Regions from separate parts of the Aeromonas encheleia genome, predicted to be linked through region 1. Evidence: predicted binding sites of a transcription regulator. Region 1 holds the regulator's gene; the other holds the start of a gene.

Region 1 (5,341 bases):
TGTAGCATCCTCATCTCTCTTCCTCGTATTGGGTTGGTGGCTCAGGCCATGTTAGTCGTCCTTCGCGCGAAACAGGACCCGCTTGCACTTGGCGCAGGCCCACTCGCGCCGAAAGTCGGCCAGATGGACCAGACCGACCTCCAGCTGCTTGTGGTGACCGCAGTGGCAGCAGAACACTATCTTGCCGTCCACCGCGTCCGGATGGGCCGCCAGGTATTGGGCCCGGGTGGGCAGCTCCTCCCAGTGGGTGCTCGGGACGCGCTTGCGTTGATGGGTGTAGTAGACCCAGTAGAACAGAAAGAAAGCAACCAGGATGATGAAGGTCAGCAGATGATCCATCGCGATGTTCCCCGTGTCGGTGTGCCCAGTATTCAATCAAAATTCGATTCGAATGAATATGTTACAAGAGCGGGTCTGCCCCGGTTGTGATCCGCTTCGGATTTTGACTCAGGGAGCGCCCGCCGCCGTGCCGACCCGCTAGACGGGGCGGAAGCCGCCATCGGAGCGGGCGTCGCCGGGTTCGCTCAGGGGGGCTGGATACCGATCTGGCCCTGCTCGGCCAGCCGAGGTCCGGCAGTTGATCGCGCTGGTGTTGTTTGCCGAACACTTCGTAAAACTGGAGACGGGCGGGTCTGAAACGGGGGCGCCAGCGCCACAATTTGCGGCTGAGGTGGGGGAGTGGCACGACGGGCTGGCAGGGAAAATGGCGTCGCCGACCTAAATTACTTTGCATTTTATAACATGGATTCAACATTTTTTTGGGTGGTCGGACTGTCTCTTTGATCCCGCTCCGGTTACAATGCGCGGGCCCACTTCACCTATCGCGCAAACGATTTTCAGGAGATAAACGGATGTTGAAACGTGACATGACCATCGCCGGCTACGATCCCGAGCTGTGGCAGGCCATCACAGACGAAACCCGTCGTCAGGAAGAACATATCGAGCTGATCGCGTCTGAGAACTACACCAGCCCCCGCGTCATGGAAGCCCAAGGCTCCCAGCTGACCAACAAGTACGCCGAAGGCTATCCGGCCAAGCGTTACTACGGTGGTTGCGAATACGTCGATGTGGTCGAGACCCTGGCCATCGAACGCGCCAAGGAACTGTTTGGTGCCACTTACGCCAACGTGCAGCCGCACTCCGGCTCCCAGGCCAACAGCGCCGTCTACATGGCCCTGCTGCAGCCGGGCGACACCGTGCTGGGGATGAACCTGGCCCACGGCGGTCACCTGACCCACGGTTCCCCGGTGAACTTCTCCGGCAAGCTGTACAACATCATTCCTTACGGCATCGATGAGTCCGGCAAGATCGACTACGAGGAGATGGAGCGTCTGGCGGTTGAGCACAAGCCGAAGATGATGATCGGCGGCTTCTCCGCTTACTCCGGTGTGGTCGACTGGGCGCGCATGCGCGAAATCGCCGACAAGATCGGTGCCTGGCTGTTCGTCGACATGGCCCACGTGGCGGGTCTGATCGCCGCCGGCGTCTACCCGAACCCGGTGCCCCACGCCCACGTGGTCACCTCCACCACCCACAAGACCCTGGCCGGTCCCCGTGGTGGTCTGATCCTCTCCGCCGCCGATGACGAAGATCTGTACAAGAAGCTGAACTCCGCCGTCTTCCCGGGCGGCCAGGGCGGCCCGCTGATGCATGTCATCGCCGGCAAGGCCGTGGCGTTCAAGGAAGCGCTTGAGCCGGAATTCAAGACCTACCAGGCTCAGGTCGTCAAGAACGCCAAGGCCATGGTCGAGGTGTTCCTGGCCCGCGGTTACAAGATCGTCTCCGGCGGTACCGACAACCACCTCATGCTGGTGGATCTGATCGGCCGCGAGCTGACCGGCAAAGAGGCCGATGCGGCCCTCGGCAAGGCCAACATTACCGTCAACAAGAACTCGGTGCCCAACGATCCGCGCTCCCCCTTCGTGACCTCCGGCGTGCGCCTGGGGACCCCGGCCATCACCCGCCGCGGTTTCAAGGAAGCCGAGAGCAAGCAGCTGGCTGGCTGGATCTGTGACGTGCTGGACAACCCTGCCAACGACGAAGTGCTGGCCAACGTGCGCGAGCAGGTGCTGGACATCTGCCGCCGTTTCCCGGTTTATGCCTGATAAGTCGGTTGTGCCGATGTGAGACCAATGCCACCCTCGGGTGGCATTGTTTTTTGGGTCTCGGTGCCGCCATGGGCCGAGCGTCATAGGCAGACAGAGGAGGCCCCATGTCCCATGCCACCGATGAGGAGTCGATCCTCTCCATCCGTGCCCAGTACCACTTTCGCCCGGCGCCCGAGGGGTTGCTGGCGTGGGATGTGCGCCGACTGGTGCGGCTGAGTCGCACCCTGCCGGTGCGCTCGCTGCCGCTCTTGCAGATTGCGGAGCTGGACAGCGAACACTGGTACGGACATGGGAGCGTGAGGCCCACGGTGCGCAGCATCGCCGAGCACTGCCAGCTGATGCTGGCCGCGGATCTCGCCTATCCCATCATCCTGGACAGTGCCGGGCGAGTCATGGATGGCATGCACAGGGTGAGCAAGGCCTTGATGCAGGGCCGCACCCATATCGATGCCGTACAGTTTGTGCTGGATCCGGCGCCCGATCACACTGGGTGTGATCCTGACAGCTTGCCCTATGACGATTGAGCCTCTGGCCGAACGAATGGTGCTGTATGGGCCTTTCCACACCATTTTTAGCAGGAGAGAGTGTAATGAAACGAGTGCTGGAAATTCGGAGCTATCGGCTCAAGGCCGGGAGCCGGACGGCCTTTCATGAGCTGGTCAGCGAGCAGAGCCTGCCCCTGCACCGCGCCTGGGGCATGGATGTGGTGAGCCATGGTCCTTCCTTGCATGATCCGGACGCCTACTTTCTGATGCGAGCCTACGATGACCTTGATCATCTTGACCGCACCCAGGCGGCCTTCTATGGAACTGATGCCTGGCAAAAGGGCCCGAGAGAGGCCATCGTTGCGCTGATCGAGAGTGATGCAAATACGGTGATCTGGTTGCCAGGCGAGGCCATAGAGGCGCTTCGCACTAGCTGATACGGCTATGGTACATCTGCGGTGGCATTGTTTTTTCTGGGCTTTTACCGGTTTTGGGTGGTCGTGTTACACTGGCTGACCAAGATCCTGACCCCTTGTGGCAGGTGACCCTTTACTTGCCATGAGTTTGCGCCGGAGGTCCGATGCATTGCCCTTTCTGTAGCGCCGTTGATACCAAGGTGATCGATTCCCGTCTGGTGGCAGAAGGCCATCAGGTGCGCCGTCGCCGCGAGTGTTTGCTCTGCCACGAGCGGTTCACCACCTTCGAGATGGCCGAGCTGGTGATGCCGCGCATCATCAAGTCCAATGGCTCTCGCGAGCCCTTCAACGAAGACAAGCTGCGGGGCGGCATCTTGCGGGCACTGGAAAAACGCCCGGTGAGCATGGAAGCCATCGAGAAGGGGGTCAACCACATCAAGTCCCGCCTGCGCGCCACCGGTGAGCGGGAGGTTGCCTCCCAACTGGTGGGCAACCTGGTGATGGACGAGCTCAAGACCCTCGACAAGGTGGCCTATATCCGCTTCGCCTCCGTCTATCGCAGCTTCGAAGATATCCGCGAATTTGGCGAAGAGATCGCCAAGCTGGAAAAGTGATGGTATCGGGTGGGCAAGCTGATATCCGCTTCGTTCCCACCTATCGCAGCTTCGAAGACATCCGTGAGTTCGGCGAAGAGATCGCCAAGCTGGAGAAATAAGCTTCCCCAACGTCCGGTTAGGACGCGCCAATCGAACCTACAACGCCCATTTTCTCGCTTTGAACGGGAGCCCAGATGTTTAGTCAAGATGATTACCAATGGATGAGTCGGGCCCTCGAACTGGCCCGCCGTGGTCGTTACACCACGGCCCCCAACCCCTGCGTCGGCGCCGTGCTGGTGAAGGCCGGGGTGGTGGTCGGGGAGGGCTGGCACCAGCGTGCCGGCGAACCCCATGCCGAGGTCTATGCCTTGCATGCCGCCGGCGAAGAGGCTCGTGGCGCCACCGCCTACGTGACCCTGGAGCCTTGCTCCCATCATGGCCGCACCCCGCCCTGCGCCGAGGCGCTGATCAAGGCCGGGGTGACCCGGGTGGTCGCCGCCATGGTGGATCCCAATCCCCAGGTGGGGGGCCGTGGCCTGCGCATGCTGTCGGAGGCCGGCATCAAGGCCGACTTCGGCCTGCTCAGCGCCGAGGCCGAGGCGCTCAACCCGGGTTTCTTCAAGCGGATGCGCACCGCCTTCCCGCAGGTGACGGTCAAGCTGGGCGCGAGCCTGGATGGCCGCACCGCCATGGCGAGCGGCGAGAGTCAGTGGATAACCGGCCCCCTGGCCCGCGCCGACGTGCAGCGCCTGCGGGCCCGCCACGACGCCGTGCTCTCCAGTGCCGAGACGGTGCTGACCGATGGCGCCTCCCTCAACGTGCGTTGGGACGAGCTGCCCGCCTCCGTCAAGGCGGTCTATCCCAAGGAGGCCCTGCGCCAGCCGCTGCGGGTCATCATCGACTCCCAGAACCGCTTGACCCCTGACTTGCCGCTGTTCAAGACCACGGGGCCCGTGCTGCTGGCCCGTCACAAGGTCGGCGGTGACTGGCCCGACTGGGTGCAGCAGCTGGAGCTGCCGCTGCTGGATGGCAAGCTGGATCTGGTCAGCCTGTTCATGCTGCTGGCCAAGCAGAACATCAACTCAGTGCTGGTGGAGGCGGGGCCGCGGCTGTGCGGCGCCCTGCTGGGCAAGGGGCTGGTGGATGAGCTGGTGCTCTATCAGGCTCCCAAGCTGCTGGGGGATGAGGGGCGCGGCCTGTTCCATCTGCCCGAGTTGACCCGCCTGTTCCAGGCACCCAAGCTCAACATCAAGGATGTGCGGCTGGTGGGGCAGGATATCCGCATCACGGCCCGGGTGGTCTGACTCTTCAACGCTTAGCCGGGGCCGGTTGGGCCCCGTCATCATCAAGGTGATCTGCATGTTTACCGGCATTATCGAAGCGATGGGTACCCTGGCCGCCTTGCGCCGCCAGGGGGAGGACATGGCCCTCACAGTGCACGCCCCCAGCCTGGACTTCAGCGACATAAAACTCGGCGACTCCATCGCCACCAACGGCGTCTGCCTGACGGTGGTGAGCCTGGGGGACAAGAGCTACACCGCCGACGTCTCCCTGGAGACCCTGTCCCGCACCGGCTTCGCCGCGGCCAAGGTGGGCGATCCCGTCAACCTGGAGAAGGCGCTGATGCCGACTTCCCGCCTCGGCGGCCACCTGGTCTCCGGTCACGTGGATGGGGTGGGGGAGGTGAAGAGCAAGTCCAGCAGCGGCCGCGCCATCGAGTATTGGATAGCGGCGCC
Region 2 (5,341 bases), 1.3 Mb from region 1:
CCGCACTTCGGTGTAACGCATGGCCGCGGCGTTGTCGCCGTCGACCGAGCCGAAGTTGCCCTGACCATCGACCAGCATGTAACGCATGGAGAAATCCTGCGCCATCCGGACAATGGTGTCATACACGGCACTGTCGCCGTGGGGGTGATATTTACCGATTACGTCACCGACCACACGGGCCGATTTCTTATAGGGCTTGTTCCAGTCGTTCCCCAACTCGTTCATAGCAAACAGAACGCGGCGGTGAACCGGTTTCAAGCCATCACGCACATCCGGCAGAGCTCGTCCTACGATCACGCTCATGGCGTAATCAAGATAGGAACTCTTGAGCTCTTCTTCGATGTTGACCGGCGTGATCTCTCTGGCCAGATCGCTCATAGAAAGCCTTAATCCCTAATTAGTTGTTCTTTGGCTTAAACAGCGCGACATAGTAACACAGGACGCGAAATACCTTAAGCCGGAAATCGGGCTGGTCTGACAAAGTCCGTCCGTTATAATGCCCGCCAGGACAATAGATTGCGCGCCTGTCACGCTAGTTGCGCGCCCTGCCACAGGATCCACGAAAATGAATAGTGATGCCAATGTCGATCTGACCGAAATCGCCAAATTTGAAGCCATTGCCTCCCGCTGGTGGGACATGGAGGGCGAGTTCAAGCCACTGCATCAAATCAACCCGGTGCGCCTTGACTGGATCACCGACAAGAGCGACGGCCTGTTCGGCAAGCAGGTGCTCGATATCGGCTGCGGTGGCGGCATCCTCTCCGAGAGCATGGCGCGCCGCGGCGCCAGGGTGACCGGCATCGACATGGGCAAGGAGCCGCTCGGCGTCGCCCGCCTCCACGCCCTCGAACAGGGGGTCGAGCTCGCATACCGGCAGATGACCGCCGAGCAGCACGCCGATGAGGCGCCCGGCCAGTATGACGTGGTCACCTGCATGGAGATGCTGGAGCACGTGCCGGATCCCGCCTCGGTGCTGCGCGCCATCGCCAGCCTGGTCAAGCCGGGTGGACGGGTGTTCGTCTCCACCATCAACCGCAACCCCAAGGCCTATCTGATGATGATCCTCGGCGCCGAACACCTGCTGAAAATGGTGCCGAAGGGTACCCACGATCACAAGAAGTTCATCACCCCCGCCGAACTCTGTCGCATGGGGGAAGCCGCCGGCCTGCTGGTGCGCGACATGAGCGGGGTGCACTACGCGCCGCTCTCCAACCGCTTCAAACTCGGGGCCAACGTCGACGTCAACTACATGGTGGCCTTCGTGCGCCCGGAGCAAGGCTGATGAGCGCTAACCAGACGCCGCTGCGCTGCGTGCTGTTCGATCTGGACGGCACCCTGCTCGACACGGCCCCGGATCTGGGGGCCGCCGTCAACCATGTGCTGATAAGCGAAGGCTTTGCTCCGCTGCCCGAGGCCATCATCCGCCAGACCACCTCCCACGGCGCCCTCGGGCTGCTCAGGGCGGGCCTCGGCGACGAACTGCTGGAAGAGCTGGGGGCCACGCGCCTTCGCACCGCCCTGCTCGACCATTACGCGGCCAACCTCTGCGTCGGCACCCGCCCCTATGAGGGGATGCTGGATCTCATCGAATGGCTCGATGAGAAGAAGCTGCCCTGGGGCATAGTCACCAACAAGCCGGGCTTCCTCACCGAGCCGCTGCTTGCCGCCCTGCCGGCGCTCGCCAGCTGTGGCGTCACCGTCAGTGCCGACACCCTGCCGGTGCGCAAGCCCGACCCCGCCCCCATGTTCTATGCCTGCGAGCGGCTCGGGGTCGAGGCGAGCCACTGCCTCTACGTGGGGGATCATGTGCGTGACATAGAGGCGGGACGCAACGCCGGCATGCGTACCGCGGTGGCGGGCTGGGGCTATCTGAGCGATGACGAGGATACCGCCGACTGGGGGGCGGATCTGCAGTTCGACACAGTGCAGGCCCTCCACCATTGGCTGCGCTACGAGCTGAGCTGAGCTGAGCCAGCACAACATAACGCTATAGATGGATCATCCGGGCAGCTTTAGCGTCAGAGGGTTCCCAGATGAGCACGGCGCTCATTCACCGAGCCGCACAATGGCAATGACAGGGGGCGCAGATGCGCCCCCTGTTTTGAGGGGATGACAAGTGCGTGCCTGTGGGGACAGGACAGCTTTTGACCCTGGCTGCACAAGGGATAACCAGGCTGAATTTGCTAGTAAAAACACCCTCTTTTCGCAAGCAAAAAAAGTTATTTAAATTTTCCATCTTCGATCATCGGACTTGCATTTGCCGGATCGGACGGATGAAAACCCACTCACTGTGAGCAGTCACTAACTCGAGCCCGAACACCCACAATTTATCCACAGCTAATGCGTTATCCACAGATTGCAATGCCGTGCCGACCTCACTATCTTGTAGTTCGAATTTAAAATAACACTATATCTTGTGATTCATGGCGCACTTCGCCCCCAGGCCACCCTAGAGAAGGGAACCTTGGATGCGTGGCGCCATGGTTTTTCGGGAATCAACTAAAGGTCATCAGCCAATGAACTTGTTTGTGACGAAGCGTAACGGCCACAAAGAACCCATCGATCTGGATAAAATTCACCGCGTGCTCGACTGGGCTGCCGAGAAGCTCGACAACGTGTCGGTCTCCCAGGTGGAGCTCAAGTCCCACATCCAGTTCTATGACGGTATCCGTACCGCCGATATCCACGAAACCGTCATCAAGGCCGCTGCTGACCTGATCTCCGAACAGAGCCCGGATTACCAGTACATGGCCGCCCGCCTGGCCATCTTCCACTTGCGCAAGAAGGCCTACGGCCAGTTCGAGCCGCCCCACCTCTACCAGCACGTCGCCCGTCTGGTAGACATGGGCAAGTACGACAAGCACCTGCTGACCGACTATAGCCAGGCCGAATTCGAGGAGCTGAACGGCTACCTCGACCACTGGCGTGACATGGACTTCTCCTACGCTGCCGTCAAGCAGCTCGAAGGCAAGTACCTGGTGCAGAACCGCGTCACCGGCGAGATCTACGAGAGCCCGCAGTTCCTCTACATACTGGTGGCGGCCTGCCTCTTCTCCAAGTATCCGAAAGATACCCGTCTGGACTACATCAAGCGTTTCTACGATGCGGTCTCGACCTTCAAGATCTCCCTGCCCACCCCCATCATGAGCGGCGTGCGCACCCCGACTCGTCAGTTCAGCTCCTGCGTGCTGATCGAGTGTGATGACAGCCTGGATTCCATCAACGCCACCGCCAGCGCCATAGTGCGCTACGTCTCCCAGCGCGCGGGCATCGGCATCAACGCCGGCCGCATCCGTGGCCTGGGCAGCCCCATCCGTGGCGGCGAAGCCTTCCACACCGGCTGCATCCCCTTCTACAAGTACTTCCAGACTGCCGTGAAGTGCTGCTCCCAGGGCGGCGTGCGCGGCGGTGCCGCCACCCTCTTCTACCCCCTGTGGCACACCGAGGTGGAGAGCCTGCTGGTCCTGAAAAACAACCGCGGCGTGGAAGAGAACCGGGTCCGTCACATGGACTACGGGGTGCAGATCAACAAGCTGATGTACCAGCGCCTCATCAAGGGCGGCGACATCACATTGTTCTCCCCGTCCGATGCGCCGGGTCTGTACGACGCCTTCTTCGCGGATCAGGACAAGTTCGAACAGCTCTACGTCAAGTACGAGCAGGATCCGTCCATTCGCAAGAAGACCCTCAAGGCGGTGGATCTCTTCTCCCTGATGATGCAGGAGCGCGCCGGTACTGGTCGTATCTACATCCAGAACGTGGATCACTGCAACACCCACAGCCCGTTCGATCCGAGCGTGGCCCCGGTGCGCCAGTCCAACCTCTGTCTCGAGATTGCGCTGCCCACCAAGCCGCTCAACAACGTGGATGACGAAGAGGGCGAGATTGCCCTGTGCACCCTCTCCGCCTTCAACCTCGGCGCCATCGAGAAGCTGGAAGACCTGGAAGAGATGGCGGATCTGGCCGTGCGCGCCCTGGATGCCCTGCTCGACTATCAGGACTACCCGCTCAAGGCCGCCCAGAAGGGCAGCATGAACCGTCGCACCCTGGGGATAGGCGTCATCAACTACGCCTACTACCTGGCCAAGAACGGTGCCCGCTACTCTGACGGCTCCGGCCTGGCGCTGACCCACCGCACCTTCGAGGCGATCCAGTACTATCTGCTGAAGGCCTCGGTGCAACTGGCGCGCGAGTTCGGCCCTTGCCCGGCCTTTAATGAGACCACTTACGCCCAGGGGATCCTGCCCATCGATACCTATAAAAAGGATCTGGACGCCCTGTGCAACGAGCCGCTGCGCCTGGACTGGGAAACCTTGCGCGAAGAGATCAAGACCGTGGGTCTGCGCAACTCCACCCTGACCGCCCTGATGCCGAGCGAGACCTCCAGCCAGATCTCCAACGCCACCAACGGCATAGAGCCGCCGCGCGGCCTGGTCTCGGTCAAGGCCTCCAAGGACGGCATCCTCAAGCAGGTGGTGCCCGAGTACCATCGCCTGAAAGACCAGTACGAACTGCTGTGGAAGCAGCCGAGCGTCGATGGCTACCTGCAGCTGGTCGGTGTCATGCAGAAGTTCGTGGATCAGGCGATCTCCGCCAACACCAACTATGATCCCGCCCGCTTCGAAGGCAACAAGGTACCGATGAAGCAGCTGCTCAAGGATCTGCTGACCGCCTACAAATACGGCCTCAAGACCCTGTACTATCACAACACCCGTGATGGTGCGGACGATGCCCAGACCGACATGCAAGATGACTGCGCCGGTGGGGCCTGCAAGATCTGATGAACCGGGCGGGAGCGACAAGCTCCCGCCCTCCTGTTTCCTCTCATTCAAGACATTCAAATCACCATGGCCTATTCAACTTTCTGCCAAACCCAGAACGACCAGCTCAAAGAGCCGATGTTTTTTGGCCAATCGGTCAACGTGGCCCGCTACGATCAGCAGAAGCACGACATCTTCGAGCGATTGATCGAGAAGCAACTCTCCTTCTTCTGGCGCCCGGAAGAGGTGGACGTCTCCCACGATCGCATCGACTACCAGGCGCTGCCGCCCCATGAGCAGCACATCTTCATCTCCAACCTGAAGTACCAGACCCTGCTGGATTCCATCCAGGGTCGCAGCCCGAACGTGGCGCTGCTGCCGCTGGTCTCCATCCCGGAGCTGGAGACCTGGATCGAGACCTGGGCCTTCTCCGAGACTATCCACTCTCGCTCCTACACCCACATCATCCGCAACATCGTCAACAACCCGGGTCAGGTGTTCGACGACATCATCACCAACGAGCAGATCTTGAAGCGTGCCGGCTCCATCAGCCACTACTACGACGATCTGATCGAGGCGAC

What was found. Region 1 encodes NrdR, which represses ribonucleotide reductase genes. Its sites were predicted from a motif close to CACNNTATANNGTG; they were not measured.
Region 2: the regulator NrdR is predicted to act here: its motif matches at 2,406-2,419, upstream of nrdA (class 1a ribonucleoside-diphosphate reductase subunit alpha).

What each region holds. Positions count from the first base shown of each region.
Region 1 covers NZ_LR134376.1:1,035,430-1,040,770, forward strand. Annotated here, with positions in the region: gene EL255_RS04920 (GFA family protein) at 1-14, opposite strand, end outside; gene EL255_RS04925 (hypothetical protein) at 52-339, opposite strand; gene glyA (serine hydroxymethyltransferase) at 852-2,105, shown strand; gene EL255_RS04935 (ParB N-terminal domain-containing protein) at 2,213-2,632, shown strand; gene EL255_RS04940 (NIPSNAP family protein) at 2,698-3,030, shown strand; gene nrdR (transcriptional regulator NrdR) at 3,174-3,623, shown strand; partial or broken gene EL255_RS21815 (transcriptional regulator NrdR) at 3,641-3,724, shown strand; gene ribD (bifunctional diaminohydroxyphosphoribosylaminopyrimidine deaminase/5-amino-6-(5-phosphoribosylamino)uracil reductase RibD) at 3,800-4,909, shown strand; gene EL255_RS04960 (riboflavin synthase) at 4,965-5,341, shown strand, end outside.
Region 2 covers NZ_LR134376.1:2,353,049-2,358,389, forward strand. Annotated here, with positions in the region: gene gyrA (DNA topoisomerase (ATP-hydrolyzing) subunit A) at 1-378, opposite strand, end outside; gene ubiG (bifunctional 2-polyprenyl-6-hydroxyphenol methylase/3-demethylubiquinol 3-O-methyltransferase UbiG) at 566-1,282, shown strand; gene EL255_RS10920 (HAD family hydrolase) at 1,282-1,965, shown strand; gene nrdA (class 1a ribonucleoside-diphosphate reductase subunit alpha) at 2,517-4,781, shown strand; gene nrdB (class Ia ribonucleoside-diphosphate reductase subunit beta) at 4,848-5,341, shown strand, end outside.